Regions from separate parts of the Pseudomonas sp. HS6-2 genome, predicted to be linked through region 3. Evidence: riboswitches for the same ligand, from Rfam matches in the RefSeq annotation. Region 3 holds a riboswitch; each other region holds the start of a gene.
The links. Region 3 has a riboswitch for cobalamin ahead of ACOKS3_RS17950 (TonB-dependent receptor). Riboswitches for the same ligand answer to the same signal wherever they lie in the genome.
Positions count from the first base shown of each region.

Region 1: it holds a riboswitch for cobalamin, as region 3 does, so the genes downstream of both, cobW (cobalamin biosynthesis protein CobW) here and ACOKS3_RS17950 (TonB-dependent receptor) in region 3, are expected to answer to the same signal.
Region 2: it holds a riboswitch for cobalamin, as region 3 does, so the genes downstream of both, cobO (cob(I)yrinic acid a,c-diamide adenosyltransferase) here and ACOKS3_RS17950 (TonB-dependent receptor) in region 3, are expected to answer to the same signal.
Region 4: it holds a riboswitch for cobalamin, as region 3 does, so the genes downstream of both, ACOKS3_RS15550 (CbtB domain-containing protein) here and ACOKS3_RS17950 (TonB-dependent receptor) in region 3, are expected to answer to the same signal.

Region 1 is NZ_CM143906.1:2,944,302-2,952,088, forward strand. It holds gene madM (malonate transporter subunit MadM) at 1-713, shown strand, start outside; gene ACOKS3_RS13715 (LysR family transcriptional regulator) at 732-1,646, opposite strand; gene fni (type 2 isopentenyl-diphosphate Delta-isomerase) at 1,698-2,744, opposite strand; cobalamin riboswitch at 3,190-3,398, shown strand; gene cobW (cobalamin biosynthesis protein CobW) at 3,495-4,562, shown strand; gene cobN (cobaltochelatase subunit CobN) at 4,566-7,787, shown strand, end outside.
Region 2 is NZ_CM143906.1:4,832,354-4,840,140, reverse strand. It holds gene ACOKS3_RS22600 (AI-2E family transporter) at 1-868, shown strand, start outside; gene hda (DnaA regulatory inactivator Hda) at 1,022-1,729, shown strand; gene ACOKS3_RS22590 (C40 family peptidase) at 1,857-2,495, shown strand; gene ACOKS3_RS22585 (C40 family peptidase) at 2,635-3,168, shown strand; gene ACOKS3_RS22580 (hypothetical protein) at 3,260-3,838, opposite strand; cobalamin riboswitch at 4,004-4,225, shown strand; gene cobO (cob(I)yrinic acid a,c-diamide adenosyltransferase) at 4,345-4,956, shown strand; gene ACOKS3_RS22570 (cobyrinate a,c-diamide synthase) at 4,953-6,248, shown strand; gene bluB (5,6-dimethylbenzimidazole synthase) at 6,245-6,895, shown strand; gene cbiB (adenosylcobinamide-phosphate synthase CbiB) at 6,892-7,787, shown strand, end outside.
Region 3 is NZ_CM143906.1:3,867,905-3,875,691, reverse strand. It holds gene ACOKS3_RS17955 (acetyltransferase domain-containing protein) at 1-34, opposite strand, end outside; gene ACOKS3_RS17950 (TonB-dependent receptor) at 176-2,293, opposite strand; cobalamin riboswitch at 2,403-2,608, opposite strand; gene ACOKS3_RS17945 (GNAT family N-acetyltransferase) at 2,643-3,212, opposite strand; gene ACOKS3_RS17940 (carboxymuconolactone decarboxylase family protein) at 3,291-3,635, opposite strand; gene lpxO (lipid A hydroxylase LpxO) at 3,766-4,665, opposite strand; gene thpR (RNA 2',3'-cyclic phosphodiesterase) at 4,823-5,368, shown strand; gene ACOKS3_RS17925 (NAD(P)H-dependent oxidoreductase) at 5,375-5,974, opposite strand; gene ACOKS3_RS17920 (TetR/AcrR family transcriptional regulator) at 6,068-6,667, shown strand; gene ACOKS3_RS17915 (AraC family transcriptional regulator) at 6,680-7,585, opposite strand; gene calA (vanillin reductase) at 7,767-7,787, shown strand, end outside.
Region 4 is NZ_CM143906.1:3,345,663-3,353,449, reverse strand. It holds gene ACOKS3_RS15580 (transporter substrate-binding domain-containing protein) at 1-204, opposite strand, end outside; gene ACOKS3_RS15575 (response regulator) at 219-833, opposite strand; gene ACOKS3_RS15570 (DUF1272 domain-containing protein) at 1,049-1,291, opposite strand; gene cobM (precorrin-4 C(11)-methyltransferase) at 1,353-2,105, opposite strand; gene ACOKS3_RS15560 (cobalamin biosynthesis protein) at 2,136-2,528, opposite strand; gene ACOKS3_RS15555 (CbtA family protein) at 2,546-3,238, opposite strand; gene ACOKS3_RS15550 (CbtB domain-containing protein) at 3,246-3,431, opposite strand; cobalamin riboswitch at 3,547-3,770, opposite strand; gene ACOKS3_RS15545 (hypothetical protein) at 3,929-4,078, shown strand; gene ACOKS3_RS15540 (hypothetical protein) at 4,242-4,556, opposite strand; gene ACOKS3_RS15535 (hypothetical protein) at 4,805-5,173, shown strand; gene ACOKS3_RS15530 (hypothetical protein) at 5,395-5,724, shown strand; gene osmE (osmotically-inducible lipoprotein OsmE) at 5,741-6,106, opposite strand; gene ACOKS3_RS15520 (NADH:flavin oxidoreductase/NADH oxidase family protein) at 6,146-7,381, opposite strand; gene ACOKS3_RS15515 (MerR family transcriptional regulator) at 7,482-7,787, shown strand, end outside.

The DNA.
Region 1 (7,787 bases), 920 kb from region 3:
TTGCCGTCATTGGTGTGACCATGTGGCTCTCTTACTGGCTGTCCGCCAGGCTTACCCGAGGCCGCCTGCACGGCTCGGCCATCGCGATCTTCCTGGGCCTGGTCCTGAGCTATTTCGGCGGGGTGCTCACAGGCGGGCAGAAAGGGCTGGTGGATATTCCGCTGCTGTCCGGTATCGGCCTGTTGGGTGGCGCGATGTTGCGTGATTTCGCGATTGTCGCCACGGCTTTCGGTGTAAACATCGATGAACTCAAGCGTGCCGGAGTATCGGGAGTCGTTTCGTTGTTCTTTGGCATTGGGGTGTCGTTTGTCGCGGGCGTCGGTGTGGCCATGGCATTCGGTTACACCGATGCGGTCAGCCTGACCACGATCGGTGCCGGTGCCGTGACCTACATCGTTGGCCCGGTGACCGGTGCTGCCATCGGGGCCAGCTCCGAAGTGATGGCGCTGTCGATTGCCGCCGGGCTGGTCAAAGCAATCCTGGTGATGGTGGTCACACCTTTCGTAGCGCCGATGATCGGCCTGAACAACCCCCGCACTGCCGTGATCTTTGGTGGTCTGATGGGCACCTCCAGTGGTGTGGCCGGTGGGCTGGCGGCCACCGACCCGAAGCTGGTGCCTTATGGCTGCCTGACGGCGGCGTTCTACACGGCCTTGGGCTGCCTGCTTGGGCCTTCGCTGCTGTTCTTCATCATGCGGGCGGTTGCGGCATGAGGCCTGCGCCGCTCAGGCTCAAGCCAGGGCGGCGCTGTACATTCGGCATTCGGCCAACAAGGCCAATAAGTTCGGCTCCCGTTCCCGGGCCTTCAGAAAGACCACACCGATATGCTGCTGCAGCCGGTAGCGCGGTTGCAGTGCAATCAACTTCACGCGGTTCTCGTATACCGCCGCGATCCGCCCCGGTAGCAGCGCGAACCCAACCCCCGAACTGACCATGCTCAGCAAGGTGAAGATGTCGTTCACCTGCATCGCCACCTTTGGCTCGAACCCGGCCTGCTGGAATACCCGTGCGCCATCGCGGTGGGTGGCGAAGCCTTGGGTCAAGGTGATGAAGGTGGAGTCGGCCAGGTCCGCCAGGTCCACTTCCTGCTGTTCGGCGAACGGTGAATCGGTCGGCACGGCGAGGAAAATGTCGTCGGAGAACAGCGGCAGCTGTTCGCAGGCCGGGTCCGCGACGCTTTCGTCCAGAGATACCAGAATGGCTTCCAGCTCGTGGTTTTTCAGGCGTTGCAGCAGGTCAACGTTGGAGCCCAGGGTCAGGTCGATATTCAGTTCGCTGCGCCGCAGCTTCAGGCCCATCACCAGCTTCGGCACGGTCTTTACCGTCAGCGAATACAGCGCGCCGAGGCGGAAACGCTCGGCATAGAACCCGGCGGCCTCGCGGGTCTGGCGCACCATCTGCTCGGCGTCCTGGATCAGTTGGCGGGCTTTCTTCTCCAGCACGTAGGCGCTTTCCAGCGGGATCAGCTGGCGGCCTTCGTGCTTGAACAGCGGGCAGCGCAGGGCGCTTTCCAGGGAGTGGATGGCGCGGTGCACGCTCACTGCGCTGGTAGACAGATCGGCAGCGGCGCGGCCGAGGTTACCGCTGCGCATGAAGGCGAGGAAGGTCTCGAGCTTTTTCAGGGTCAGTTCTTCGTCGATCAGCATGCACAGGGGCCCGTAGGAAGGGAGCCGCTGATCATGCCACAGCTGCAAGCGTCATGGCGGCGTCAGGTTGCTCGGCAGCAAGCGCGCCCGGCGCAGTTGCGCAAGGTTGCGCGAGCCGGTGCAGAAGCAGGCGATACGCAACTGGCGCAGAAGAATCTCGAAATGTTCCACCACTGCCTGAGTAGAGATCATCGCCGCACTCAGTACATGGGCTGCCTGGCCAACCAGGTCGGCACCAATGCGAATGGCCTTGGCGGCATCGACGCCGTTGGCCACGCCGCCGGAGGCGATCAGGCCGATTTCCGGCACGGCGCGGCGTACCGCCAGCAGGCAGTGCGCGGTCGGGTTGCCCCAGTCGGCAAACGCTATGGCGACCTCGCGCTCGGCGGCGGTGCTGGCGCGCTCGGCTTCCACGGCTGCCCAACTGGTGCCGCCGGCACCGGCTACATCGACCATGGCTACACCTGCGTCGCAGAGCATGCGCGCCACGCGGGGTGAAATGCCCGCGCCGACTTCCTTGGCGATCACCGGCGTCGGCAGTTGGGAGGTCAGGGTTTCGATGCGTTTGAGTACGCCGCGCCAGTCACGGTCGCCTTCAGGCTGTACGGCTTCCTGCAGGGGGTTCAGGTGGATGATCAGGGCATTGGCTTGCAGGGCGTCGATTGCGCGGCGCGCCAGGTCCAGGCCGTCGGCTTCTCGCAGCTGGGCGGCGCCGAGGTTGGCCAGTAGCGGCACATCCGGTGCCAGGCGTCGGAGTTCGTCGGTCAGGCCCTGGTCCTGGTCGCTACGCAGGCTTACCCGTTGTGAGCCCACACCCATGGCGATGCCCAGTGCCTGGGCGGCTTCGGCGAGGTGCTGGTTGATGAAGCGTGCGCGTTCGGCACCACCGGTCATGGAGCTGATCAGCAGCGGGGCACGCAGGGCACAGCCGAACAGCTCGGTGCTCAGGTCAATGTCGTCCAGGGCCATCTCGGGTAATGCGCAGTGCTCGAAGCGCAGCGCCGACCAGCCGGGGTCCACGCCGTGCGCGGTGGTACTGGCGGTCAGCACGATATCCAGGTGATCGTCCTTGCGTTGGCTTAGCGGGATTTTCTTCATGCCGGCTCCGTTTCGATGGGGGCAGCAGGGATACAACATATAGATAAGTTGAAAATTGGCACAGCATCAGGCATTGGCGTGTGCCACCGGTTCCTTTCAATGGATGCTTGGTTTGTGATTGTGTGAGGGCTGGCAGGTGTTCGCCGGTAGTTTTGCAGCGCCTGTCAGATCGCGCGCCGCCCGTGCGGCGCATCGCGAGCTTTGCTCGCTCCTACGTTTGTTTCGGGACAGTAATGCCTGTGACAGGCGCGCGCGACCGCCTTGTTGGTACGACGCGATATCGCGTCATGCGCCAAGGCGTTCGCGCGCAAATCCCACAGGAATAACTGGCCCGAAACAAACGTAGGAGCGAGCAAAGCTCGCGATGCGCCGCGCGGGCGGCGCTCGATCTGTCAGCGCTGCAAGGTTTTCGGCGGACACCAGTTGACCCCCCGCCACCCCCCGCGTAGCCTTGCGACTTCGAGGTTCTTCGGCCCTGCCGAAGCTAAGACGGGAACGCGGTACAAGCCGCGGCTGCCCCCGCAACTGTGCGCACCGACAACGGATCGACACAGCCACTGCGCCGCGCGCGGGAAGGCGTCGTCCCGCCAGCTTCTTGCTGCGAAGAGCTGGAACGGTGCAAGCCAGGAGACCTGCCTCGAGACGAATTCGACTTTAAACCGGGCGGGGTGATCCGGTGGCGAACAAGCCCGGCCTGGCCCGCGGCTTTCGTCCCGTGTGCCCGCGCCAACCTGCCAAGGGCAACGCGACATGAAAACACTGGCCAAGCTCCCCGTCACCATCGTTACCGGCTTCCTCGGTTCGGGCAAGACCACCTTGCTCCGCCACATGCTCGACAACGCCCAGGGCCGCCGCATCGCGGTCATCGTCAACGAATTCGGCGAGCTTGGCATCGACGGCGAAATCCTCAAGCAATGCAGCATCGGCTGCACCGAGGAAGAAGCCAGCGGCCGCGTCTATGAACTGGCCAACGGCTGCCTGTGCTGCACTGTGCAGGAAGAGTTCTTCCCGGTGATGCGCGAGCTGGTCGCACGCCGCGGCGACCTCGATCACATCCTCATCGAAACCAGCGGCCTGGCATTGCCCAAGCCCCTGGTGCAAGCCTTCCAGTGGCCGGAAATCCGCAACGCCTGCACCGTCGACGCGGTGATCACCGTGGTCGACAGCCCGGCCGTGGCCGCGGGTACCTTTGCCGCCTACCCGGACCAGGTCGACGCACAACGCAAGCTCGACCCCAACCTGGACCACGAATCGCCGCTGCACGAACTGTTCGCCGACCAGCTGGCCAGCGCCGACCTGGTGGTGCTGAACAAGGCCGACCTGATCGACGCCGAAGGCCTGGCCAAGGTCCGTGCCGAAGTGGCCGAGGAGCTGCCACCGGCGGTCAAGGTGATCGAGGCCAGCAGCGGCCGGCTGCCGCTGGAAGTACTGCTGGGCGTGGGCGCGCAGGCCGAGGCGCACATCGATGGCCGTCGTACCCACCACGATTCCCACCATGACGGCGATGACCACGACGATCACGACCACGACGCCTTCGACTCGATCTCCATCGACCTGCCCGAAGCCGACGAAAGCCTGCTGCTCGATGCCCTGACCCAGCTGGTGGTGGAGTTCGGCATCCTGCGCGCCAAAGGTTTCGCGGCCATCCCCGGCAAGCCGATGCGCCTGCTGGTGCAGGGCGTGGGTACCCGTTTCGACAAGCACTTCGACCGCGCCTGGCGCGCCGACGAGCCACGCATCACCCGTCTGGTGCTGATTGGCCAGGACCTCGATGCCGTGCACTTGGAAGCGCGCCTGCGCCAGGCCTTGGGCGCCTGACCCATGCACCTGCTGCGGACCCAGCCCGGCGGCTTCGTGCCGGACGATAGCATCGCCGACCTCGGCCAGACACCCGCCGATCTGGTGATCCTCTGCAGCGGCGATTCGCACCTGGCATTGCTCGCCGAAACCGCCGAGCAACTGCCGGACGATTTCCCCAGCCTGCGCCTGGCCAACCCGATGCAGGTACAGAACCATGCCTCGGTCGATTTGTATGTCGATGAGGTCCTGCGCCATGCCAAGGTGATCCTGGTGTCGCTGCACGGCGGTGTCGGTTACTGGCGCTATGGCGTCGAACAATTGGTCGAGCTGGCGGCACGGGGCGTGCAGTTGATTCTGGTGCCCGGCGATGACCGCCCGGACCCGGAGCTGACCGGCCTCGGAACAGTCACCGGCGAGCCGGCCGAGCGCCTCTGGCACTACCTGCGCCAAGGCGGCAAGAGCAACGCCGTCAACCTGTTCAAGTGCCTGGCCAACCAGTGGCTGGGGCGCGATTACCGTTGGGACGAACCGCAGCCTTTGCCGCGGACTTCTGTGTATCACCCGCGCAAACCTGGTGCGCTGCCAGAGGACTGGTACCGCCAGTGGAACCCCGAACACCCGGTGGCGCCATTGCTGTTCTATCGTTCACACCTGCAGGCCGCCAACACCGCGTTCATCGACGTGTTCTGCGAGCGCTTGCAGGCCGCCGGCCTCAACCCGCTGCCCATCGCAGTGGCCAGCCTCAAGGAAAGCGCCTGCCTGGAACAGGTTGAGGCCTGGCTGGACGAAGTGGGCGCGCAGGTGTTGATCAACACCACAGGGTTTGCCCTGTCCAGCCCGGAACGCCCCAACCTGCGCCCGTTTCGCCGTGACATCCCGGTGTTGCAGGCCATCTGCGCGCAAGACAACCAACCCGGCTGGGAGGCTAGCGAGCAGGGCCTCGGTGCTCGTGACCTAGCCATGCACATTGCCTTGCCGGAGCTGGACGGGCGCATCATCACCCGCCCGGTGAGTTTCAAGGACATGGCCTGGCGCAGCGAGCGCAGCCAGTCCGACGTAGTCTGCTACCGCGCGCACCCCGAGCGCATGGACTTCGTCGCCGAGCTGGCACGGCGCTGGGTCGTACTGGCGCGCCTGCCCAATGGGCAAAAGCGCGTGGCCCTGGTGTTGGCCAACTACCCGACCCGCGATGGCCGCATTGGCAATGGCGTTGGCCTGGATACCCCGGCCGCTGCCCTGAACATCCTCAAGGCGCTGCAGGCCGAGGGCTATCCGCTCGCAGAGCTGCCAGGCAGCGGCACGCAACTGATTCATCAGTTGCTCGGCGGCGTCACCAACGACCTCGAACACCTCGATCAGCGCCCCTGCGCCCAGAGCCTGAGCCTTGCGGACTACCAGGCGGCGTTCGAACGCCTGCCCGAGGCCAACCGCCAAGCCGTGCTGGAACGGTGGGGGCCGCCAGAGCAGGATCCGATGTACCGCGCAGGCCGCCTGATGGTGGCTGGTTTGCGTTATGGCCTGACCTTCGTCGGCATTCAGCCGGCGCGCGGCTACCAGGTCGACCCCAGCGCGGTGTACCACGACCCGGATCTGGTGCCACCTCATGGTTACCTGGCGTTTCATTTCTGGCTGCGCCATGCCTTTGCCGCCGATGCAGTCATCCACGTCGGCAAGCACGGTAACCTGGAATGGCTGCCCGGCAAGGGTGTCGGCCTGTCCGCACAATGCTGGCCGGACGCGCTGCTCGGCCCGCTGCCGAACATCTACCCGTTCATCGTCAACGACCCGGGCGAAGGTGCCCAAGCCAAGCGCCGGACCCAGGCGGTGATCATCGATCACCTGATGCCGCCCTTGACCCGCGCCGAAACCTACGGCCCCTTGCGCCACTTGGAGCAGCTGGCAGACGAGTTCTACGAAGCCCAGCTGCTCGACCCGCGGCGCGCGCGTGAGCTGCAGCGCGACATTCTGGAGCTGGTCAAGGCCAACCATATCGACCGTGAGTTGCAGCTGGAAGGCCAGCTGGACGATGCCGCCGTGTGGTTGCCGCGCCTGGACACCTACCTGTGCGACCTGAAAGAGTCGCAGATTCGCGACGGCCTGCATGTATTCGGCCAGTCGCCGCAGGCCCGTCTGCGCATCGATACCTTGCTGGCGTTGCTGCGGGTGGAGCGTGGCGATGGACGCGGTGGCAATGCCAGCTTGTTGCGGGGGCTGGCCAAGGCATTGGCGCTGGGCTTCGACCCCCTCGATTGCGACCTCGGCGAGGCCTGGTCAGGGCCACGTCCGGCGCTGCTGCAGGACGTCAGCGACGGCGCGTGGCGCACTTGTGGCGATACCCGCGAGCGCCTTGAGCTGCTCGCGTTGCGCACCATCGAGCAGGCACTGGAGGGGCAGGCGCAACTGCCCGAGCAGCCCGACTGGCAACCGGTGCACGAGGTGATAAAAGCCCTGCGCGAGCAGGTCGCACCGGACCTGGATGCCTGCGGCGCGGCAGAAATCAATGGGTTGCTTGCCGCGCTGGCCGGGCGTTTCGTACCGGCAGGCCCCAGCGGCGCACCCAGCCGCGGCCGCCTGGACGTATTGCCCACCGGTCGCAACTTCTACACCGTGGATGTGCGCAACCTGCCGACCACCACGGCCTGGCGTCTGGGGTTCGCCTCGGCCAACCTGATCCTCGAACGGCACCTGCAGGACCATGGTGACCACCTGCGCCAGCTGGGCCTGTCGGTGTGGGGCACGGCAACCATGCGCACCGGTGGCGACGACATCGCCCAGGCCATGGCGCTGATGGGCGTGCGCCCGGTGTGGGCCACCGGCAGCCAGCGGGTCGACGACTTCGAGATCCTCCCCCTGAGCCTGCTCGACCGCCCACGGGTGGACGTCATGCTGCGGGTTTCGGGCTTCTTCCGCGATGCCTTCGGCAACCTGATCCGCCTGTTCGATGCGGCGGTGCAGGCCGTGGCAGCGCTGGACGAGCCGGACGACCTCAACCCCCTGGCCGCGCGGGTGCGCAACGAGCGCGCCAGCCTGCAGGCGCAGGGCGTGAACGCCGAACAGGCGGCGCGCCAGGCGGGTTGGCGGGTATTTGGGGCCAAACCGGGCGCCTACGGTGCCGGCGTGCAGAACGCCATCGATGGCCGCTTGTGGCACAGCCGTGACGACCTCGCCGAGGTTTACCTCAACCATGGCGGCTACGCCTACGGTGCCAGCGATGAAGGCACCCCGGCGCGCGCCCAGTTCGCC
Region 2 (7,787 bases), 960 kb from region 3:
GCTGGCCTTGCTGCTGGTGCTGGTGCCGCTGCTGGCCAAGCAGTTGCTACGCCTGTACGAGTTGGCGCCGCAAATGCTCGACTGGCTCGAACACGTGGCGCTGCCCTGGGTGCAGGGCCGTCTGGGCCTGGCCGATGGCTTCTGGAAATTCGACAAGATCAAGGCCTCCATCGGCGAGCACATGGGCCAGACTACCGACATCGTTGGCATGTTGTTGTCCCATGCCACTGCCTCGAGCCTGGCGCTGATCGCCTGGCTGGCCAACATGGTGCTGATCCCGGTGGTGGGCTTCTATCTGCTACGTGATTGGGACCTCATGATGGCCAAGCTGCGCGGCCTGCTGCCGCGTCAGCGCGAACCGCAGGTGGTGGGCCTGGCCGGTGAATGCCATGAAGTACTGGGGGCGTTCGTCCGTGGCCAGTTGATGGTGATGCTTGCGCTGGGCGTCATCTATTCCGCCGGCCTGATGCTGGTGGGGCTTGAGCTGGGCCTGCTGATCGGCATGCTCGCGGGCCTGGCGGCCATCGTGCCGTACATGGGCTTCATCATTGGTATCGGCGCGGCGCTGGTAGCCGGGCTGTTCCAGTTTGGTGGTGACCTGTACCCGATGCTTGGCATCGTTGCCGTGTTCATGGTCGGGCAAGCGCTGGAGGGCATGGTGCTGACCCCGCTGCTGGTGGGGGATCGCATCGGCCTGCACCCGGTGGCGGTGATCTTCGCCATTCTTGCCGGTGGCGAACTGTTCGGCTTTACCGGGGTGCTGCTGGCGCTGCCGGTGGCGGCGGTGATCATGGTACTGCTGCGGCATGTGCATGATCTGTACAAGGAATCGGACATGTATGCCGGGGATGTCGACCCGGATCTGTGACCTGAGTACCGGGTTGCGTCGCCTCAAGGTGGCGCAACTCGTTGATTTTGCTTGCGCTCTGCGCCTGCATGATTGTGCGCCCTGCAATGCGGGTATAGACTTTGCACATTGTTCACCAAAGGCCCCCTGCGGTCGTGACGACCGCCCGCGAGCATGAAACCACCGATCCAGTTGCCCCTGGGTGTGCGCCTGCGCGATGACGCCACCTTCATCAACTACTATCCGGGCGCCAATGCCGCGGCGTTGGGCTATGTCGAGCGGCTATGCGAAGCCGACGCCGGCTGGACCGAGAGCCTCATTTACCTGTGGGGCAAGCAGGGCGTTGGGCGCAGCCACCTGTTGCAGGCCGCCACCCACCGTTTCCAGCAGCGCGGCGAACCCGCCGTGTACTTGCCATTGGCGCAATTGCTCGATCGCGGCGTGGAGCTGCTCGATTACCTGGCTCAATACGAACTGGTATGCATCGACGACCTGCACGTGATTGCTGGCAAGGCGGACTGGGAAGAGGCGATGTTCCATCTGTTCAACCGCTTGCGCGACAGCGGTCGGCGCCTGTTGTTGGCGGCCTCCGCTTCACCTCGCGAACTGCCGATCAAGCTGCCCGATCTCAAGTCGCGCCTGACTTTGGCGCTGGTCTTCCAGATGCGCGGCCTGTCCGACGAGGACAAGCTGCGCGCCCTGCAATTGCGTGCTTCGCGCCGTGGCCTGCACCTGACTGACGAAGTTGGCCATTTCATCCTGACCCGTGGAACGCGCAGCATGAGCGCGCTGTTCGACCTGCTTGAGCGCCTTGATCAGGCCTCTTTGCAGGCCCAGCGCAAGCTGACCATCCCCTTCCTGAAGGAAACGCTTGGCTGGTAAGGCCCGTTAACACTGGGCTCTGAGGTGCAAAACGAAAAAGTCACATCTTTTTCGATAAAATTTGCAAATGGCCATGATAGAGGGCATAGTTTCACCCTTCTAAAGGATTACAGACACGGTCGTGCCCATGCTGAAGCGCTTCGCACCCCTCGTGCCACTCGCACTCGTGACCCTGCTTTTTGGCTGCGCGGCCCACGGCCCGGATTCCCAGCCCCAGGATCACACCCCGATTGCCTCGCAATCGGTCAACAAGGCCAAGGCTTCGCCTTCGTCCGTTTTCGGCGAAGAAGAACAGGCCACTGAAGATGACCTGGAGGCCTTCTCCAGCAGCAAGCCTTATCAGCTCCCGGTGCTGGCAGACAGCATCCTCGAGCGTGGCATGTCGCTGATCGGCACCCGCTATCGCTTCGGTGGTACCTCGGAAGCCTCCGGTTTCGACTGCAGCGGTTTCATCGGCTACCTGTTCCGCGAAGAGGCTGGCATGAACCTGCCGCGCTCGACCCGCGAAATGATCAACGTCGATGCGCCCAAGGTGGCCCGCAACAAGCTCAAGCCAGGCGATTTGCTGTTCTTCAGCACCAATGGCCGTGGCCGTGTCAGCCATGCTGGCATCTACCTGGGTGACAACCAGTTCATCCACTCCAGCAGCCGCCGCAGCGGTGGTGTGCGCATCGACAGCCTCGGTGATCGCTACTGGAGCAAGACCTTCATCGAAGCCAAGCGTGCCTTGGCCATGGCGCCGAGCACTAATATCGCGCGCAACTGATATCAAAATGATATAACCTGCCACGGCGGCGTAGCTTGAAAAAAAGCTCGCCGCCGTGCGCATTTACAGAAAGCGTCTAATCTAAATTCTCAACTCTTTTCGGCTGCGGCCGTTCGGTCTCAGACAGGAAGTTCTGGCCATGGCGATGATGGCGCGCTTCGCATTCCTTTCCTTGGTGGCATTGCTTGCCGCCTGCTCCAGCCGTGCCCCGGCACCGGCCCCTGTGGTACAGCCACGGGTTACCTACAGCCAGCCCGAAGGCTCGCCCCTCGCCGACGACGTGTTGATCCGTGCGATCGGCCTGGTCGGCACACCCTATCGCTGGGGTGGCAACACACCGGATTCCGGATTCGATTGCAGCGGCCTGATTGGCTACGTGTACCGCGATGCTGCGGGCATCAGCCTGCCGCGCTCGACACGCGAGATGATCGTCATGCGCGCGCCAACCGTGGACATCAATTCACTGCAGTCGGGTGACCTGGTGTTCTTCGCCACCGGTGGTGGTTCACAGGTCAGCCATGCCGGCATCTACGTCGGGGAAGGGCGCTTCGTGCATGCGCCTCGCACAGGCGGTACAGTACGCCTGGATTACCTGTCCAACAGCTATTGGTCCAAAGCCTACCTGCAGGCCAAGCGGGTTATCCCGCAAGAGCATCTGGCACAGAACCCCTGATTTCTCGCCTGCCGCGGCGACGACGCCTTCCCTCACCATGCTGCAGCGGCAAAGCCGATACACATTCGGTGAGGGGGACGGGCCGCATGGTTCAGGCCTGCTTGAGCAGCAACGCCACGCCCGGGTAGTACTGCCCTGTCTCGTTGTGCAGCTTGCGGTAGGCGTACGGGAAGTACCAGGCGATGGCGCAGGCCGTGTGCTTTTGCAGGTCGTCCACCAGATCCTGCAACTCCTCGGGGCTGGCATGTTGGCCAACCTTCCAGGGGGTGATGAACAGAGCGCCCGCTTTCAGTTGGCTGGCATACGCCTTGTGGCGGGCGAGGGCAGTCGTTTCCTGCAGTGCCGGCGCCATGTCCAGCCGCGCGACTTTCGGCCAGCGCTGGCTGACGCTCAGGTATAGCGTTTCATCTGCGCTGCAGATTGACAGGTCGCAGCGCCCCTCCTGTTCGCCTTCGTCACGCTGTTTCTTGCTGGTGAACTGCTGCAGCGCCGCCAGTTCGGCCTGCCAGGCGGCCGCAGCCAGCATGCCGATGTTTGCTTGGGTGCCATGCCAGTAGGGGGACTCGGCATCGCCATTGAACTGGTTGAAGCGATCGATGCAGTCGACCCAGCGTTCCAGTACGGGGCGGAGGAATTCCAGGTTCGGGTTGTTGATGATCTGGCCTTGCATGCTGCGCACTCCTGTTATCGTTGTGATCGCGTTCAGCGCAAAATAATGGCTATGTGATATCACTGTGATCAGTGTGGCACAACCTGACAGATCGGCCATTGACCCAGGCCTGTTGCGCCGAAGTAAAAGGCCACGTTCGATTGACGCTCCCGGTGCAACCCTCTAACCTTCGCGCGTGTTTCAGGTGCCCTGCCAGCCCCGTCTGGGCGGGGTGAAACTGGGAAGCCGGTGGCCGCCAGCATGGCGCGATTCCGGCGCTGCCCCCGCAACGGTAGGTGAGAAGCAGCTGCGCAGGGCCACTGGGTAAAAGCACCCGGGAAGGCGCGCAGGTCTGGGCCGGATGGCCCGCTCACGAGCCCGGAGACCGGCCTGAAACTGCCAACGGCATCACGGAGGGTGATGCGCGGTGCATCGTGGCTCCGGTCACGGCTCCTGCGCGTTCTCCGGCTGCCCGCCTATTACCTGTCGCCGCTGTTCACGTGGCGTCAGCCTGCGGAGAACCCTTCATGAGCGAATCCACCGAACGCGACGAACGCCACCTGGCGCGCATGCAGCGCAAGAAGGCGGTCATCGACGAGCGCATTGCCAATTCCCCCAACGAATGCGGCCTGCTGCTGGTGCTCACCGGCAACGGCAAGGGCAAGAGCAGCTCGGCTTTCGGCATGCTTGCCCGCGCCTTGGGCCATGGCATGCAGTGCGGCGTGGTGCAGTTCATCAAGGGCCGCAACAGCACCGGCGAAGAGCTGTTCTTCCGCCGCTTCCCCGAGCAGGTGCGCTATCACGTGATGGGTGAGGGCTTCACTTGGGAGACCCAGGACCGCCAACGCGACATGGCCGCCGCCGAAGCGGCCTGGGCGGTCTCGCGCCAGCTGCTGCAAGACCCGAGCGTGCAATTCGTGGTGCTCGATGAGCTGAACATCGCCCTGAAGCACGGCTACCTCGACCTCGACCAGGTGCTAAGCGACATTCAGGCCCGGCCGCCAATGCAGCACGTGATCGTCACCGGCCGTGCAGCCAAGCCCGAAATGATCGAGCTGGCTGACACCGTCACCGAGATGGGCATGCTCAAGCATGCGTTCCAGGCCGGTATCCGTGCGCAGAAGGGCGTCGAACTGTGAGTGAAACGCGCAACTGTCCGGCGGTGCTGATTGCAGCCCCCGCCTCCGGCCAGGGCAAGACCACCGTGACTGCGGCACTGGCGCGCTTGCACCGCAACCTTGGGCGTAAAGTCCGGGTGTTCAAGTGTGGCCCTGACTTCCTGGACCCGATGATCCTGGAGCGGGCCAGTGGCGCGCCGGTGTACCAGCTCGATCTGTGGATGATCGGTGCCGAAGAAAGCCGTCGACTGCTGTGGCAAGCCGCAGAAGAAGCCGACCTGATTCTGATCGAAGGGGTCATGGGCCTGTTCGACGGTACCCCTTCGAGCGCCGATCTGGCCCGCCACTTCGGCGTGCCGGTACTGGCGGTGATCGACGGCACGGCCATGGCCCAGACCTTCGGCGCTCTGGCCCTGGGCCTGGCGCGTTATCAGCCCGATCTGCCGTTCGCCGGCGTGCTGGCCAACAGGGTCGGTAGCCTGCGCCACGCGCAACTGCTCGAAGGTAGCCTGACCGAGGGCCTGCGCTGGTACGGCGGCCTGTCGCGTGAGCGCGGCATCGAGCTGCCCAGCCGCCACCTGGGGCTGGTTCAGGCCAGCGAACTGAATGACCTGGATGCCCGCCTGGATGCCGCTGCCGAAGCCCTCGGCGCCAGCTGCGATGCTGCCTTGCCGCCGCCAGTGGCCTTTGCGGCGCCTGAACCGCAGCCGTGTGCTACGTCGCTGAGCGGTGTACGCATCGGTGTGGCGCGTGACGAAGCGTTTGCCTTCACCTATGGCGCGAACCTTGATCTGCTGCGCGACCAGGGCGCGCAGCTGTCGTTTTTCTCCCCTCTGCACGATCATGAACTGCCGGTGGTGGACAGCCTGTATCTGCCAGGGGGGTATCCGGAACTGCATCATCACGCATTGGCAGCCAATCCGCCGATGTGCGAGGCGATCCGTGCCCATCATGCCCAGGGCAAGCCATTGCTGGCCGAGTGCGGTGGCATGCTGTACCTGCTCGATGCGCTGACCGATGTCGCTGGCGAGCGTGCCAAACTGCTGGGCCTGCTGCCAGGCGAGGCAACCATGCAGAAGCGCCTGGCGGCCCTGGCCCTGCAGGCCGTGGAACTGCCGGAAGGCACCCTGCGCGGGCACACTTACCACCACTCGCTGACGACCACCGAGCTGGAGCCGATCGCCCGGGGCTTGAGCCCCAATGGCGGGCGCGGCAACGAAGCGGTGTATCGACTGGGCCGGCTGACCGCTTCCTACGTGCACTTCTACTTCCCGTCCAACCCTGAGGCGGCGGCGGCGCTGTTGCGGCCATGAGCGATCACGCCTACAGCGCCGACGAGCGCGCCGCCATCTACCGCGCAATCGGTGAGCGCCGCGACATGCGCCACTTTGCCGGTGGCTCGGTCGCGCCCGAGCTGCTCGGTCGCCTGCTGGCTGCCGCGCACCAGGCGCCCAGTGTCGGCCTGATGCAGCCTTGGCGCTTCATCCGCATCACTCAACGCGAGCTGCGCGGGCGCATTCAGGGCCTGGTCGAGGAGGAGCGGGTGCGTACCGCCGAAGCCCTGGGCGAGCGCTCCGATGACTTCATGAAACTCAAGGTCGAGGGCATCAGCGACTGCGCCGAAGTGCTGGTCGCGGCGTTGATGGACAATCGCGAGCCCCACATCTTCGGCCGCCGCACCTTGCCGGAAATGGACCTGGCCTCCTTGGCCTGCGCCATCCAGAACCTGTGGCTGGTCGCCCGTGCCGAGGGCCTGGGGTTGGGCTGGGTATCGCTGTTCGACCCGCAGGCCCTGGCCGCCCTGCTGGGTATGCCCGCTGGCGCCAAGCCGGTGGCGGTGTTGTGCCTGGGGCCGGTCAGCGAGTTCTACGCTCAGCCCATGCTGGTGCAGGAAAACTGGGCGCAAGAACGCCCCTTGAGTGAAATGCTGTTCGAGAACCAATGGGGAGAGCGCCCATGAGCGTGGCCTTGCTGACTGTGGTTGGAGTGGCCCTCGATGCGCTGCTGGGCGAGCCGCAGCGCCGGCACCCGCTGGTGGGCTTCGGCAACCTGGCGTCGAGCCTGGAGCGCCGGCTGAATGCCGGTGGGCGCGGCTGGCGCAGCCATGGCGTGAGCGCCTGGTTCGTGGCCGTGATACCGCTGACCCTGGTGGCGCTGATCCTGTCCTGGCTGCCCTATGTCGGCTGGCTGGTGGACGTGCTGGCGCTGTATTGCGCCTTGGGTTTGCGCAGCCTCGGCGAGCATGTGCTGCCGGTGGCCAACGCCTTGCGCCAAGGTGACCTGGAAGAGGCGCGGCGCCGTGTCGGTTATCTGGTCAGCCGTGAAACCCGCGAACTGGACGAGCCCGCCGTGGCGCGCGCAGCCACCGAATCGGTGCTGGAAAACGGCAGCGATGCGGTGTTCGCCGCGCTGTTCTGGTTCGTCGTGGCCGGTGCGCCGGGGGTGGTGCTGTACCGCCTGAGCAATACCCTGGATGCGATGTGGGGGTACCGCAATGCACGCTTCGAGCGCTTCGGCTGGTGCGCCGCACGCATCGACGATGGGCTGAACTATATTCCTGCCAGGCTCGTGGCGCTGACCTACGCGCTGCTGGGCAAGACGCGCCTGGCCCTGGCCTGCTGGCGCAAGCAGGCGCCGCTGTGGGACAGTCCCAACGCGGGGCCGGTAATGGCCTCCGGCGCCGGTGCGCTGGGTGTCGAACTGGGCGGCCCGGCGGTGTACCACGGTGAACTGCACGAGCGCCCGCGCCTGGGTGAAGGGCCGATGGCCGATACCGATGCCATCGAGCGCGGCTGGAGCCTGGTGCAGCGTGGCGTCTGGTTATGGGTACTGCTGATCTGCGTGGGAGCCTA
Region 3 (7,787 bases):
TGAGCTGAGTGGGGAGGGCTGAGGCGCTGGTCATGGAGGGGTCGCAGGCAGGAATGAATGTCAAATGAAACGTTATCTTATAACTATTTCATTTTCTTCCGATAGCGTTTTTTTGTGTCGCCTGTGCCGGCCTCTTCGCGGGGCGATCCGACTTGTCCCGCGAATGGCCATCAAGTCAGAAGGTGTAATCCACGGTAGCGAAGTAGGACCGCGGCGCGCCCATCACCCACTGCTCGTCACTGAATACCGACGCCACATACTCGCGATCGAACAGGTTGTTCACCTGCAACCCCAGGCGCACATCCGGCAGCACCTGCCAGCCAATGTTGGCATCGACCACGGTATATCCCGGCGCACTTTGGCTATTGGCCGTGTTGGCATAACGCTCATCCACATACCGCGCGCCAATCCCGGCCTCGACTTGCTGGTCGAAGCCTTTGCTCAGCCACAGGTTGGCCGTGCGCCGTGGCACATTGGCCGGGCGGTTGCCGGCACGGTCTAGTGCAACGCCATCGACCACCTCGTCGAAATCATCGTACTTCGCCCGTACCAGCGCGGCATTGGCCGACACCTGCCACTGCTGCCCCAGGGCCAGTTCCAGCGACGCCTCCAGGCCGTTGGAGGTCTGCTGCCCGGCCTGTTGCGCCTCGTGGGTGATCGGGTCATCCACCAGCAGCTTCTTCTTGACGATATGGAACGCCGCCAGCGTCCACTCGCCACGGCCCTCCCAGAAGCGCTGCTTGAGGCCTAGTTCGGTCTGCTTCGCTTCGGTCAGGTCGTAGTGCATCTGCGACGGGCTGAGGCTGACCAGGTTATCCACGCCGTCCTCGCTGGTGGAGTACTGGCCGTACAGCGACAGATTGTCGTTGAGCGCGAACACCAGCCCGGCGCGCCAGTTGCCGCCCTGCAGGCTGCGGTCGCTGCGGCTGCCGTCAACCAGGTTGTCGCGGTCGATGTTGTTCTGGTCGCGGCGTACGCCGGTCACCAGCGACAGGCGCTCGCTGAGCTGCAGGCGGTTCTCGGCGAACATGGCAAAGGTGTGGGTGGTGGACAGCGTCTGCGGGCGGGTTGGCGAGTCGCTGTGGAACCAGCCTGCGGTCGGCTGCCACGGGTCGATGTAGTCGCCGCCCACGTCGTTGTAGGGCCGGTTGCTGTCGACGTTGAAACGCACCTTGTTGTATTCGACACCGACCAGCGTCTTGCTGGCCAGGCCGAACAGGCTGTGGTCGAAGGTGAAGGTCTGGCGGTCGCCGATCTGCTCCTGATTGTGCTTGATCTCCAGGTAGCTCTGACGCTCCAGCATCGCGCGATCGGCGTCCCAGCTGTAGTTTTCGGCATTGCGCCAGTGGCGGCGGCTCTTGATGTAGTAGAGCTGGTTGCTGGCACTGAGCTGGTCGTTGATCGTCCAGTCGGTGGTGAAGCGGGTCCACTCGTCGTGGTAGCGTTGCTCGTCGTTCTGGATGTTGTAGTTCTTCTTGCGCAGGCTGCTGCGGTAATGGCCGTCGATCAGCGGCGTGCCGTAGTAGTTGGCGGGCTGGGCGTCGCCGCGCTCGTGGGCGAGGGTGAAGCTCAGGTCGTCGCTGGCATCGAAGCGCAGCGCGGCACTGAGCGCCAGGCTGCGCGAGTCGGTGCGGTCGACCCAGCCGTTGCCGCCCTGCTGGTTCAGGGTCAGGCGGTAGCTCAGGCGTTCACTGAGGCTGCCGCCGCTGTCCAGCCCCAGTTGTTGGCGATCCCAGGAACCGTAGCCCAGCCGCACGCGGTTGCGGATGTCGCCAGCGAAGGTTTTTTTCGGGATCACGTTGACCACCGCGCCGGTCGCGCCTTCGCCATACAGCACCGAAGCCGGGCCGCGGATGATGTCGATCTGCTCGACCATCCACGGGTCGACCGGGAAGGTCTGGGTGCCGGCCCCGGTATACAGGCGCGCGCCATCGAACAGGGTCATCACCGAGCCATGGCCGGTGAAACCACGCGCCGACAGGCCGGTGCCGCCATCGCCCGGGTTGCCGATGAAGGTGATGCCGGGCGAGCGGGTCACGGCGTCCTGCACGGTGAGGTTGTTGCGCTGCTTGATCTGTTCGGCAGTGATACTGCTGGTGCTGGCCGGGGTTTCCAGGGCAGTGAGGTTCAGCCGTGAACCGGCCTCGGTCGGCGTGGCCAGGTCGACGCGTTGTGGGTCACCGCTATCGGTGATGGCCGTGGAGGGGAGGTTCAGCACGGGTTCGTCGGCCAGGGCTGGCAGCGTGACGGCCAGGCAGGCCGCCAGGGGTTGAAGCTTGAGGAATCGGGACATGTCGTTCCACTGCTGCAGGAATGAATGGATCCCGGTGGAAAACACGCAAAGGCACACCACGCGTGCAGGGGCGCACGCGGATACCGGCCTGCGCCCGCCCACCGCGGGTTGCCAAGTGAGGCTTCAGGCCGGTCTCCGGGCTTGCGAGGGGCATGAGGCCTTCACCTTCCCATGCTGGCGCACAGTGGTGTGTCGAAGGCATCGCTCGCTTACCGTTGCGGGGGCAGCGCCGGACTTGTCGTGAACCACGACGCACCGGCTTCCCGTTTCACCCTGCGTACGGCGGCGCAGGACACCTGAAACTGGCGGGCATCTGACCATCGAATGGCCAGCACGTCAAATGTGCGTGTCAGCGCCCTCGGCGGCGCGACACCCGTGCTTCGATGTTCTTGCGCCCGATCAGCAGGGGAGGCTTTTCCACCACCGGCTCATCGGCCAGCCACTTGTACATCACCAGGCAGTCGACCAACCTGAGGCGGGCATGGCGATAGGCTTTGGGCAGGCGGCCAACGGTCTCGAAGCCGAGCTTGGTCCACAAAGCCACCGCCACTTCGTTGCTCGCCACCACCGAATTGAACTGCAATGCCAAAAAACCTTCCTGGCGCGCCAACTTCTGCGAGTGCTCGCACATCAGCCGGGCCACGCCACGGCCACGGGCGGCGTCGCAGACCATGTAGCCGCAGTTGCCGACATGGGCGCCAGGGCCGGCGGCGTTGGCCTTGAGGTAGTAGGAGCCGAGCAGCTCACCATCGGCTTCGGCCACCAGGGTGTGCAGTGGCAGTTGCAGCCACAGCTGGCGTGCCTGCTCGACGTCCAGTTCGGGGTCGAAGGCGTAGGTTTCGCGGGCCTGGACGATGGCCTGGAAGGTCGGCCAGAAACGCTCGAAGTCTTCGGGCGTCATGGGGCGGATGTGGATCATGGCGGTTCCTGCAATGGCTAGGCCGCCAAGTCTGGGTGGCGCGGCGCCGTCGCGCAAGGGCGGCGACGCCGTCGGGCTTCAGCCGTTGGCCTTGCCCACCGCATCCATGGCGCGGGCCGAATAGACCAGCGCGGCCCCGGCATTCATCGCCACGGCCACACCCAGCGCCTCGGCGATCTCTTCACGGGTGGCGCCGTGCTTGACGGCCTGTTGCGAGTGCACGGCGATGCAGCCGTCGCAACGGGTGGTGACGGCCACGGCCAGGGAGATCAGTTCGCGGGTTTTGGCGTCCAGGTGGTTGGTCTTGGCGCCCGCGCCGCTGGCGGTCATGTAGCCGGCCACGGTGTCGGGGGACAATTGCTTGAGATCGCCGATGCCGGCCATCAGCTGCTTACGGTAGGCGTCCCAGTCCATCATGCTCATCGTCTTCACCTTGGAAAGGTTGCGAGTGGAGCTTTCATGCTAGTCGAAGCGTGGGAAGTGAGGCTTGTACTTTGGTGCTGGCTGGCTTGAAACGGCCAAACAAGGCCGTTTCTGCCATTGCCAACGTGCGTCAGATGTAGACGAACACCAGCACCAGAGCGGCGACCACCAGCCACTTTTCCAGGTAGTAGCGCATGCGGTTGCGCTTCTTCAGCGCCTTGCCACGCTCGCGAATCTTGTAGATACGGGTGAACAGGCGGTTGATGCCACCGGTCTTGTCGCCGGCGTCGTTGGGCGCGGCGGCGGCGGCCATGACGTTGCGGCTGAACCAGCGGTTGAACGCGGTGGCCCAGCGGTACTTCAGCGGGCGCTCGATGTCGCAGAACAGGATGATGCGGTTGTGCTCGGTGGTGTTGGCGGCATAGTGGATGTAGGTCTCGTCGAAGACCACGCCCTCGCCATCGCGCCAGGAGTACTTCTCGCCGTCCACGTCGATGTAGCAACCGTCATCGTTCGGCGTGTCCAGGCCGAGGTGGAAGCGGTACGAACCGGCGTACGGGTCACGGTGGCGGACCAGCTTGGCACCCGGTGGCAGGGTGGCGAACATCGCCGCCTTGACCGTGCCGATGCCTTGCAGCAGCTCGGTAGTGCGGGGGCACAGGGTCATGGCCGACGGGTGGCTTTCGCCGTACCACTTCAGGTAGAAGCGCTTCCAGCCGGTCTTGAAGAACGAATTGAAACCGACGTCGTCATAATTGTCGGACTTCTTGATCTCGCCCACGTGCAGCAGCTGCTGGCCTTCGGCACGAATCTCCTGCCAGTGCTCCATGAGCGGCTGCAGTTCCGGGAACGCCTCGACCGGCAGGTAGGGCTTGGCCGGGTGCTTGGAAAACAGGTACAGGAAGCTGTTGACCGGGGCCAGGAAGCTGGAATGGTCGCCCAGCTGACGGGTCAGCTTGTGGCGCACCCGACCGCGCAGGTGAACATAGGCGATCGAAAGGACGAAGATCAGTACGAGTGCAATTTTCATGGACGGTTACTTGTCGAAAAATGGCCATGCGCCATGGCATAAGCTCGCCAGCATAAACAATCATGGGGGCAGTTTGTACTTATTGTTACGTTAATGCGGGGCGACATTGGTGTAAGGCCCTATAGCGTGCAAAAACGTTTCACGTGATGGAGTTCACATGATTCAGGACATTCGCCCGAGTGGCACCCCGTTCAAAAGGTTGTTCTTCGCCTTGCCTGTCAGCGACGCCCAGCGCCGTGCGATCAGCCAGTGGCGGCGCGGTTTGAACCTGCGCAGCGGCAAGCCGGTGCCGAGCGAAAACTTCCACCTGACCTTGCTGTTTCTGGGGGATGTAGATGCGGCGCAGGTGCCGGCCATCTGCGCGGCGGTAGACAACTTGGTGCGGCCGGGGGCGCCGCTGCGCCTGCTGCTGGACCAGCTGAAGACTTGGCAGCGCGCCAATGTGCTGGTGCTGGAGCCGCAGGACACGCCGGCCGCCTTGCGCCAGCTGATCTATGGCCTGCAGCAGGCGTTGCTGCCGATGGGGTTCGAAGAACAGGCCCGCGAGTACCGCCCGCACCTCACCCTGTCACGGGACTTTCGCGGCCAGGCCCCGGAGGCGGCTGTGGCGCCTGAGTTCCATCTCAGCGCCAGGCATTTCACCTTGTATGAATCGCGCAAGGGCCGCTACTGGCCGCTGGCGCAATGGCCGCTAACCGACTAGCGCCGCTCAGGCGATCTGGCTGCGGGCCGGCGTGAACAACTGCTCGCCCAAGGTGCGGGCGGTACGCAGGTGCAGGGCGGCATCCGGCCCTTCGCTGTCATCCAGGAGGGTCGAACTGAGCACCTCGGCGCCGCAATAATCGAAGATGCCATGCTCGATCTGCACGCGCATCGCCTCACCGTAGCCATGGCGCTCGAAGCTGCTGGCATCGGCACCTGCCACACCGACCAGGTGCACCTTCATGCCACGCAGTTTCTTGGTAGTGACGCCGCCCTGGTAGTCGAACGCCCAGCCATTGCTGAACACCCGCTCGACCCAGCCTTTGAGCAAGGCCGGCAGCGACCACCAGTAGATCGGGTAGACAAGCACCAGGGTATCGGCGCGGTCGATGCGGGCTTGCTCCAGCAGCACGTCGGCCGGTGGAGCGGCCAGGCCCCGGTGCACGGCGTGGTCAGCCAGACCGAAACGAGGGTCGAAGCCTTCGCGGGCCAGGTCGGCGATTTCGCTACCGTGGCCGGCGCTGGCCAGGCCGTCGGCAATCTGCCGGGCCAGGGCATGGGTAAGGGACTCGGGGTCGTGATGGCCGATGACGATCAAGGCTTGCATGGTGGTCTCTCCAGTGTGAAGGTGCTTTGCTGCCTTGAGCGCTATATACTCAAGGCAAGTTACGTTTAGTAAGTTACTTTTGGTAGGTAATTGATGTCAAGCGATGACAAGGCTCAGCCACGCAAGCGACTTTCCCGGGAAGAGCGGCGGCGCCAGCTACTCGACGTGGCCTGGCAACTGGTGCGCGAGGAAGGCACCGAGGCCCTGAGCCTCGGCCGCCTGGCGGAGCAGGCCGGAGTCACCAAGCCGGTGGTGTATGACCATTTCGAGACCCGCACCGGGCTGCTGGCGGCGCTGTACCAGGATTACGATGCGCGCCAGTCGGTGATGCTCGCGCAGGCCCTGGACGGCTGTGAGGCGACCTTGCCGGGGCGTGCCGGGGTCATTGCCGCGGCCTATGTCGATTGTGTGATGAGCCAGGGGCGGGAGATGCCTGGGGTGTCGGCGGCGCTGGCCGGGTCGCCGGAGCTGGAGGCGTTGAAGCGGGCCTATGAACAGCCGTTTCTAGACAAATGCCGCGCAGCGTTGGGCGAGTTTGCACCGACAAGGGGTGAGATTGGCGCGGCGGGCATGCGCCTGCTGGTGGGCGCGGCCGAGGCGCTGTCGCAGGCGGCTGCGGCAGGTGAACTGGAGGCGAAGCAGGCCAAGGCCGAGTTGCAGGCTGCGATCATTGCCATGGTCGAGCGGCAGTGAACCGGGCCGGGGTCAGACCGGCAGGCTCTGGTAGGGCAGCTCATCCCCCGGGCTGCGGGCAAACTGGCGCTTGTACTCGCGGCTGAACTGCGAGGTGCTCTGGTACCCCACCCGATGCGCCGCCTGCGCCACCCCCAGCCCTTCACCGATCAGCATCTGCTGCGCCTTGAGCAGGCGCAGGCGCTTGAGGTACTGCATCGGCGCCATGTCGGTGCAGCGTTTGAAGTGCTCGTGGAAGGTCGACACGCTCATGTTGGCGCAGGCCGCCAGCGCCTCGACACTCAGCGGCTCGGTGTAGTGCTCGCGCAAGTGCATGAGTGCCGCACCGATGCGGGCGAAGTGCCCCTGTTGCTCCACCAGTGCCCGCAGCACCCCTGCCTGGGGGCCGCGCAGGGCGGTATACAACACCTCGCGGATGCGCGCCGGGCCCAGCACCTTGGCATCTAATGGGTCCTGCAGGCAGTGCAGCAGGCGTTCCACGGACTCACGCATCGGTGCATCGAGCGCCGCCGAGGTCATCGACTGTGGCGTTTGCGCCTGTACCGCCGGGTCGGGTGCCAGGTCCATGCTCTGCACCAGTTCGCCAAGCACACCACGGTCGATATCCACCGCCACGCCCAGGAGTGGCTCGTCGGCGGTGGCAAAGGTTTCGCACATGAATGGCACCGACAGCGCCTGCACCAGATAATGGCCGGCACCGTACTCCAGGGTGCGCGGGCCCAGGCGCGCCAGTTTGCTGCCCTGGGCCAGGATCATCAGGCTCGGCTCGTAGATCTGCGGGCTGCTGGCCACGTAGTGGTCCCAGCTCAGTACCTGCACCTGGGGCAAGTACGTGGGCGCGAAACCGGGGCGGGTGGCCAGGCTGCGGATCAGCGAACACAGCGGGGCGTTGGCGTCGACGTGGCGGGTCAATTGCATGATGAAACCAGGGCAGAGAATCAGACAGTTTCATGATCGCAGATTGGCTGGCCAGCGCCAGATGGCCGCTGGCAGGTTCGGAGAATCAGGCATGGATGCCGGAGAATCAGCCGTGGGCCGGGAGGACGATGGCGAGCAGAATGCGCGCCCTGAATCGTTTCACTATCCCGTGAGGTCCCGCATGTACACCGCCATCGGTTAC
Region 4 (7,787 bases), 520 kb from region 3:
GGGCGGGTAATCCGGCCGTGAACTCCCCAGCAGCAACACGCCGCGCCGCTGCAGCCATTGGCGGTCGACGTCATCCAGTTGCAGTGGTTGCGTGGCGCTGGTGGCGCGTGCCAGCAAATGCCTGGGTTCAGCATCGGCAAGCGCCATGAACGGGTAACAGAGCAGGGCGATCAGCAGGGCAAGGCCGGCCAGGACAGGTTTCATGCTACCCACACGCATCAACTGATGCGGTTGCGTTTGGCCAGATCCACCATTTCCACCAGTGACTCGGTCTTGAGCTTTTCCATGATACGGCCTCGGTAGGTGCTGATGGTCTTGGCACTGAGGTTCATGCAGGTGCCGATGTTCTTGTTGTTTTCACCACGGCTCAGGCGCCGCAGCACTTCCATTTCACGGTTGGACAGGCTATCCAGGCGCTCTGGCTCGCTCTCCAGGGTATTGCTGTTCACCGCCATCTGAGGGAAGGTGGAGTAACCCTTGGTCAAGGCCTTGAGGGCGAACACCACGGCCTCCAGGTCCTCGCCTTTGGTGACGAATGCACCGATGCCGGCATCCAGGCAGCGGCGCACATAAAGGTCGGTGGCTTGCCCGGTCAGCACCATGATCCTGGGGGCCGGCTCCTGTTGTTGCAGGCGCTTGATGACTTCCATGCCATCCAGGCCGGGGAGCCCGATGTCAAGCAGCACCACATCCGGGCGCAATTCGCGCACCTTCTGCGCCACCTCACTGCCATTGTCGACTTCGCCGACGATACGAAAGCGCTCACGCTCGAGCAATATGCGCAAGGAAAAACGGACGATGGCATGATCATCAACGATCAGCACGGTTGTCATATCACTAACTCCTATCGGAATGTGGTCGGCTTCCTGAAGCAATCAGGAATACGTCTGCAAGCTTTTTCTGCTGTGCGGCACGATACGACCATTCCGGACCCATGGTAATGGCGAGTATAGGTGTGTTGAACAAGCGAGCCGATATTGTAGAAATTTCCTACACGGCAGCCGTTACAAGCACCGTCAGAAGCGGCGGCGCCTGTATTGGCGGAGGGTCAGGCGCAAGTCGGGTGAGGCTTGAGGACCCGTTGGGTCGAGGCGGGGTTGTTGCTCAACGCCTGCCCCACCCGCGTCGGGCGGGGTAGCAACTGGCCGCCGCAATTCGGACAACGCCCCTGCAAGCGGTGGTCAGCGCAGTGGCGGCAGAAGGTGCATTCGAACGAGCAAATCAGGGCGTCGGGGCTATCGCCCGGCAGATCGGCATCGCAGCATTCACAGTTAGGGCGCAGCTCCAGCATGGGTATCCCTCCGGTCTGGTGGAGTGCGCAGTCTGCTCCGCCCCTTGTCAGCTTGGCAATGCTAGTCGCCGGGGCGGTACAGGTGGGCGTGGCCGGCGCGGTACAGCGCCGACTCGGTGAACGGCGCATCGCCGAGCACGTGGCCGACGAGGATCAGGGCGGTGCGCCGGAAACCCCTGCTCGCTACCTGTTCGACGATATCGGCCAGAGTGCCGCGCACCCAGTCCTGGTCTGGCCAGGTGGCACGATGAACCACCGCGATCGGGCAGTCGGGGCCATAGTGGGGCAGCAGTTCTTCGATGATACGTGGCAGGTGCTTGACCCCCAGGTGAATGGCCAAGGTACTGCCGTGTCGGGCCAGGTCGCCGAGCTGCTCGCCAGCGGGCATCGGTGAGCTGTCGCCGTAGCGGGTGAGGATGACCGTCTGCGCTACTTGCGGCAGGGTCAGTTCGCAGCCGAGCAGTGCCGCGCTGGCGGCGGTGGCAGTGACGCCGGGGATGATCTGGTAATCGATGCCCAGTTCGCGCAGATGGCGGATCTGCTCGCCGATGGCCCCATACAGGCTGGGGTCGCCACTGTGCACCCGGGCCACGTCTTGGCCATTGGCGTGTGCGGTGCGGATGGCGTCGATGATTTGTCCGAGGTGCAGTTCGGCACTGTTGATGACCGTCTCGGCTTGATGCCCTTCGAGCACCGCCGCGGGTACCAGCGAGCCGGCATAGATGATCACCGGGCACTGACGGATCAGGCGTTGGCCCTTGACCGTGATCAGTTCCGGGTCGCCGGGGCCGGCGCCGATGAAGTAGACCGTCATGGCGGATCCTTGAATAGATGAAAGAAGCGATTATCCGGCACAGGCCAGTGCCAGGGTAGCGCGGCCGCGCACCTGGCGGGCCACCCTGAGTGCGGCGCCGGCGTGACTGAGGTTGGCCAGGGCCAGTGCCGTGCTCTCGGCGACGCCCCAGCAGCCGCTGTGGGCGTAGGCGATTGCGGAGCGATGGCTGAGCTGGGGTTCATACGGCTGCAGTTGCTCGGCAGTGAAAACCTCCAACGGCAGGGCGTAGCGTGCGGCGAGTTGCTGCAAACCTGGCTCGTCGGCCTTGCCAGCGATGCTGGCAAAACCGCGAAGTGCTGTGGCGCTCAGGCCGTGACGCTGCAGCACTTCATGCAGCAAGGCGTCGAGGGCGTCCGCCGAGCAACCCCGACGGCAGCCGAAGCCGGCGTACAGCGCCGGCAATGGCTGATCGATGGCCATCAGGCGTGGCTAGAGCGGCGATACAACCAGGCGCTGAGCAGGCCCAGGGCCACCCAGAAGGCCGCGTTGGTCAGCCAGGAAGCGATCTTGAACTGAGCCTCCAGGGCTTCGGGGGCCAGGCTTTCGTGGACTTCCGGCTGCGGAGCGCCGATTACGTGCGGTACCACCAGCAAGACGGCGCCCAGTGCCTTGAGCAAACCATGGCGTGCGAACACCAGCAGGGCCAGGCCCAGTGCGGTCGCGGCTGCGGTGCCGACCCACCAGCTCTGGCGCTGACCGAGGTCGGCGGCAGCTGTGCCTGGCAGTTCCGGTGGCAGGCCCAGGGTTGGAGCCAGGCAGAACACGGCAAAACCGGCCAGTCCCCACAGCGCCCCAGTGCTGGTACGGCCTGGCTCATGCAGGCTGTACAGGGCGGCGAGGATCAGGGCAAAACCGACGGCAACCACCAGATTGCCGCCGGTGGTCGACAGGATGCGCTGCCAGCCATCTGCTGGCGACCAGGCTTCCTCGCTGTGGCTGTGGCCAGCGCTGGCCTTTTCGCCGTGGCTGTGTTGCTCGGCTGCGGGGGCCGCCGTTTCATAGGTTTCCGCCTCGAGGATCAGCGGTGCGACCCAAAAGCTCTGCAGCAGGGTCAGCAACAGAGCGGCGAGCAAGCCGCTGAAACCGGCAGTGCGGGCGATACGCTTGATCATGGCAGCCTCAGTGGCAAGGGAAGGCGGCGCTGTGGCGGGTGTCGTGCGCGGCGTTGTGCACGGCTTCGATGTGCGAGAACCCGGCAAAGTACACCAGGCACAGGCCGAGCAGGCTGGCACTGACGGCGATGACCACGCGCTGGCTGAGGGTGACGGGGGTAGTAATGCTGTGTTTGGCGCTGGTGATGGGCATGTCGCGATCCTCTGCTTTGCTTTTTGCTTTTGCTTTCTAGAAGGCAATGGGGACACGCGCGGCAGCCCCGGGCACGGGGCGCCCGAGGGAATGCGACAGCGCCCGCCCACCGCGGGGTGTTCATGAACGCCAGGCCGGTCTCCGGGCTTGCGAGGAGGAGCAGGGCTCCTTGAAAAGCATCACCTTCCCATGCCGGACTGCGTGGCACAGTGGTCTGGACGCTTCGCTCGCTTACCGTTGCGGGGGCAGCACCGGATTTGCCCGGCCCTGGCAAGGGCCTGCGACGCACCGATTTCCCGTTTCACCCCCAATGGGGGCACCTGACGCAAGGCGTAAGGAGAGCACGCGGTGAAGGTGGCGTCAAATGCAATGGCATTGAACCGGGGGGCAGGGGGCATCATGAAACAAGATCAGCGGCTGACGCCCGGCCCGAACCTCTGTTTTTTGCACAGTCCAACGTAAGCAAGGCCTCGCTTCGCCTGGCTGGAGGTACGCACATGAAACGCAAGACTGCATGGGTTGTCGTGTTGTCCGGGTTGTTGTTGCTCAGTGGCTGCTGGCCTTACTGGCACGACGGGGATCACCACCACCACCGGCATTACTACGATGAAGATCGCGGCGGGCACCAGGACTATCGTCGTTACTGATGCAAGGCGGCATTGGTTATCCACACTGGCAGGTGGCTGGATGTTCATGCCGCCAGGTGGCGGTGGTGGGCATGGTGGGGGACATGGCGGCCCACGCTGACTGTACTGAAGCAGACGGCTGTTCGCTCACCGGCCAAGGGCTGGGCGGATAGCCCGGCTGCCGTCATGATTCTTCGAGCAACCGCCCAGGGTTGAAGAAGAACGATGCAATCATGACGGCGCTGATCACACCCAAGGCGTCCGCGACCAGCAACAGGAATTCGCTGCCAGCCCCCGGCAGCGCCTGCTGGCTGATGGCGAAGCTCGTCCCATGGGGGAAAGCTGCGATGCCCAGCAGGGCCAGCGCCAACGCGGCTGACAGCAGCTTGCTGTAGGTCCTGCCGAACGCCAGCGTGTAGGCCCAGAACACAAAGATGCTGAACACGGCAAGGCCTGTTGAAATCACGAACTGGGCGAGTATTTCCAGCCACCACACCATGGACCTCTCCTGAACGGTGCATTTGGTCGATACGCATCAGAATCATGGCTGATTGAAATCGTTCCGCTCGGCTAAAGAAATAATGCGAAAGTCGCAAAGTTGCCAGTCATGGGCCATTGCCCATATAGCAAACAAGAATATTGTGCTGTGCACTTTGCGCAGTACCATGGGCACACGAGAACTAAAAAAGGGCGTTCGGCTTGGCCACTCTTTCGTCAGTTATCGATGGGGCAGCAGGAGCGTGTCGCGTGAAGCGTTCAAGATCGGTCGCAGGCGCAATACTGTTAACCACTTTCGCCACGCTGTTGATGGGCGGGTGCGCACAGAATCGGGATGTACGGGATGGCCATGATTATACGTCCGGTACTACCGACAGAAGCACACCCGTTTATCTAGGGTGTGTCAAAGGCGAACTTCAAGGTAATGTGAAAACCTATGAGGTCGATGGCGACAACTCGGTGAAACTGTACGTCGAAAGTACCGACCCTACCCAGGCCGCTGGTTTGGTAGAACTGCGCGGAACGGGGACCGAGCGTCAGTTCACGGCCTACCAGCGCGACGCCTGGTACGACCATGGCAGGCTGCTCGATGCTGCATTGATGTGTAAAAAAGCCTGATCCATTGATCTGCAAGTGCAAAAAGCCCGCGCACATGAGAGCGGGCTTTTTGCGATGGGTGCTGATCCATCAGCGGGGTTCATTCTAGGGGATAGGGCCGTCTTGCCCATTCGACGGAAGTCTTGCGCGGTTGCAATCAAGCCTGCGCACGACCTTGGTGGATTACTCCTGTGGCTCGATCCCGGCTAGAATGGCCCATGTTCCAGTCAGGTTAATCGCAAATGCCAACCGTTCGTATCCTCTTCTGCGCTGCACTCGCTGCAAGTCTTGTTGCGTGCGCCAACCCGGGCAAGCCCACTGCCAGTAAGCTCACTGCAAAATCCCCGGATGTGTACGCCGCCTGCGTACTGCCAAAGTGGCAGGCACTGTCCCCCCAGACCACGCAAAAGTCCATCAGCCATGGTTATCGGCTGACTGCACCGAGTGCCGTCACTTCAGACGAGGTGCTGGAAGTGGTCGAGTATCACGATGGCAGCCGGGCAACTTTCTACAAAGGCAGCTTTCTGTCGAGTGACAAGCTGCGCATGGCCGCCAGAGAGTGCCTTGAGTGACCGGCTGCCGGGTGCCTCAGTAGCCTGAACCTCCCATACCGCCCATGCTGGGTAATGCCTGCCGGGCCTTCTGCTGGGCATTGCTCCATTCGGCGCAGGTCATGAAGCTGGTCTTGTCGACCTTCCCGGCCTGATCGAAGCTGACCATGTAAGGTTGTTGCTTCTGCCCCGGTTTGCTCAGCATGTAGTCGAAGCACGTTCCAGGCACTACCGTGCGCTCGGACTGGGCGCCCGGTTTGCCACCTATTTGCAGTACTTGCTCTTTGCTCATGCCGGTATCGACTTTGGTTACCAACGGCTGGTCATGGTAAGTGGATGCGTTACTTGAACAGCCAGTGAGCACTGACAACGTCAGTATCAGCGCACAAGTTGATTTGTTCATGGCAGTGCTCCTGTCAGAGAACGCCGTTGCGGAACAGCATCAATCCAGTCGGCTATTCATCATACGCTTGTATTGCTTGACCCGACGCAGCGTGCACCACTGTTCCAGCAGCAGGGCGCGCAGCGGGGAGGCCTTGGCCTGGGGTTTGCTGCCGGCGGCGAGCCGGCGCATCTGCAACTTCACCAGCGCCATGTAGGCAAGGGCGGCGAATGCCTTGCGCTTCCAGCGGATCGGCGGCAGTTCGGCCAATGCGTTGGTCTCGCCGTTTTGCCAGCGCCGGGGCAGGGTGGGGTCGACCGCCAGAGCGGTGGCAATGCCTGCCATCGCCACGCCATTGGCGAGCACCTGTTCGACCACCGCCAGGCGACGGATGCCACCGGTGACCATCACAGGCATGCGGGCAATCGCGGCAATGTCGCGGGCGAAATCGAGGAAATAGGCCTCCCGCGCCAAGGTTCGGCCATCCCGGGCATCGCCTTGCATGGCCGGTGCTTCGTAGCTGCCCCCGGACAGCTCCACCAGGTCCACCGGCAGTTCGTTCAGCCATAGCACGACCTGGCGCGCATCTGCCGGTTCGAAACCGCCGCGCTGGAAGTCAGCCGAGTTGAGCTTGACCGCCACGCTGAAGCCGGGAGCCACCACCTCGCGCACCGCCTTCACCACTTCCAGCAACAGCCGTGCACGGTTTTCCAGGCTGCCACCCCAGCGGTCCTGGCGCCGGTTGGTCAGCGGCGAGAGGAACTGGCTGAGCAGGTAGCCGTGGGCGGCGTGTATCTGCACACCGCTGAAGCCGGCTTGTTCGGCCAGTGCCGAAGTGCGGGCGAAGCGCTGGATCAACGCGGCGATTTCGCTTTCGTCCAGGGCCTTGGGCTGCGGGAACAGTTTCGACAACCCGCCCATGTTCAGTGCCACCGCCGAGGGTGCCACGGTTGGCTGGCCAAGGTTGGCCTGCATTTGCCGCCCGGGGTGGTTGATCTGCATCCAGAACTGCGCGCCTTGGGCGCGGCCTGCTACGGCCCATTGGCGAAAACGTTGCAACGGCTGGCTGTCATCGAGCATCACGCCCCCTGGCCCGGTCATGGCGCTGGGGTCGATCATGACGTTACCTGTCAGCAGCAAGCCGGCGCCGCCTTCGGCCCAGGCCTGATACAGGCGCAGCAACTGATCGGAAGGGGTCTGGTCCTGATTGGCGAGGTTTTCTTCCATGGCCGCCTTGGCAATGCGATTGGGGATGACGCTGCCATTGGGCAGGCACAGGGGCTGGAACGGGGTCATGCGATATTCTCCAAGGTAGCGCCGGGCGTCGGGCGGGTTGGGTTTTGGAGAAGGCTAAGGTTAAAGTAAACCTTAAGGTCAACAGAGAATTTCACCCAGCATGAGAATTGGCGAACTGGCCCGACGCACGGGCCTCAGCGCATCGCGTATCCGTTTCTATCAAGCCAGCGGGCTGATCGAGGCCAGGCGCCTGGGTAACGGTTATCGGGATTTCCCAGAGCAGGTGGTGAGGTCACTTGAGATCATCACCTGCGGGCAGCAGGCGGGCTTCAGCCTTGAGGAAATGCGCAAACTGACCAGCGCAGCTGGCGACGGCGCGGCGCGGCACGATCGGCTGCTGGCAAGCCTCAAGCGCAAGGTGGCCGAGATCGAAGCGATGCAGCTGCGCCTGGCACAGAACCGCGCG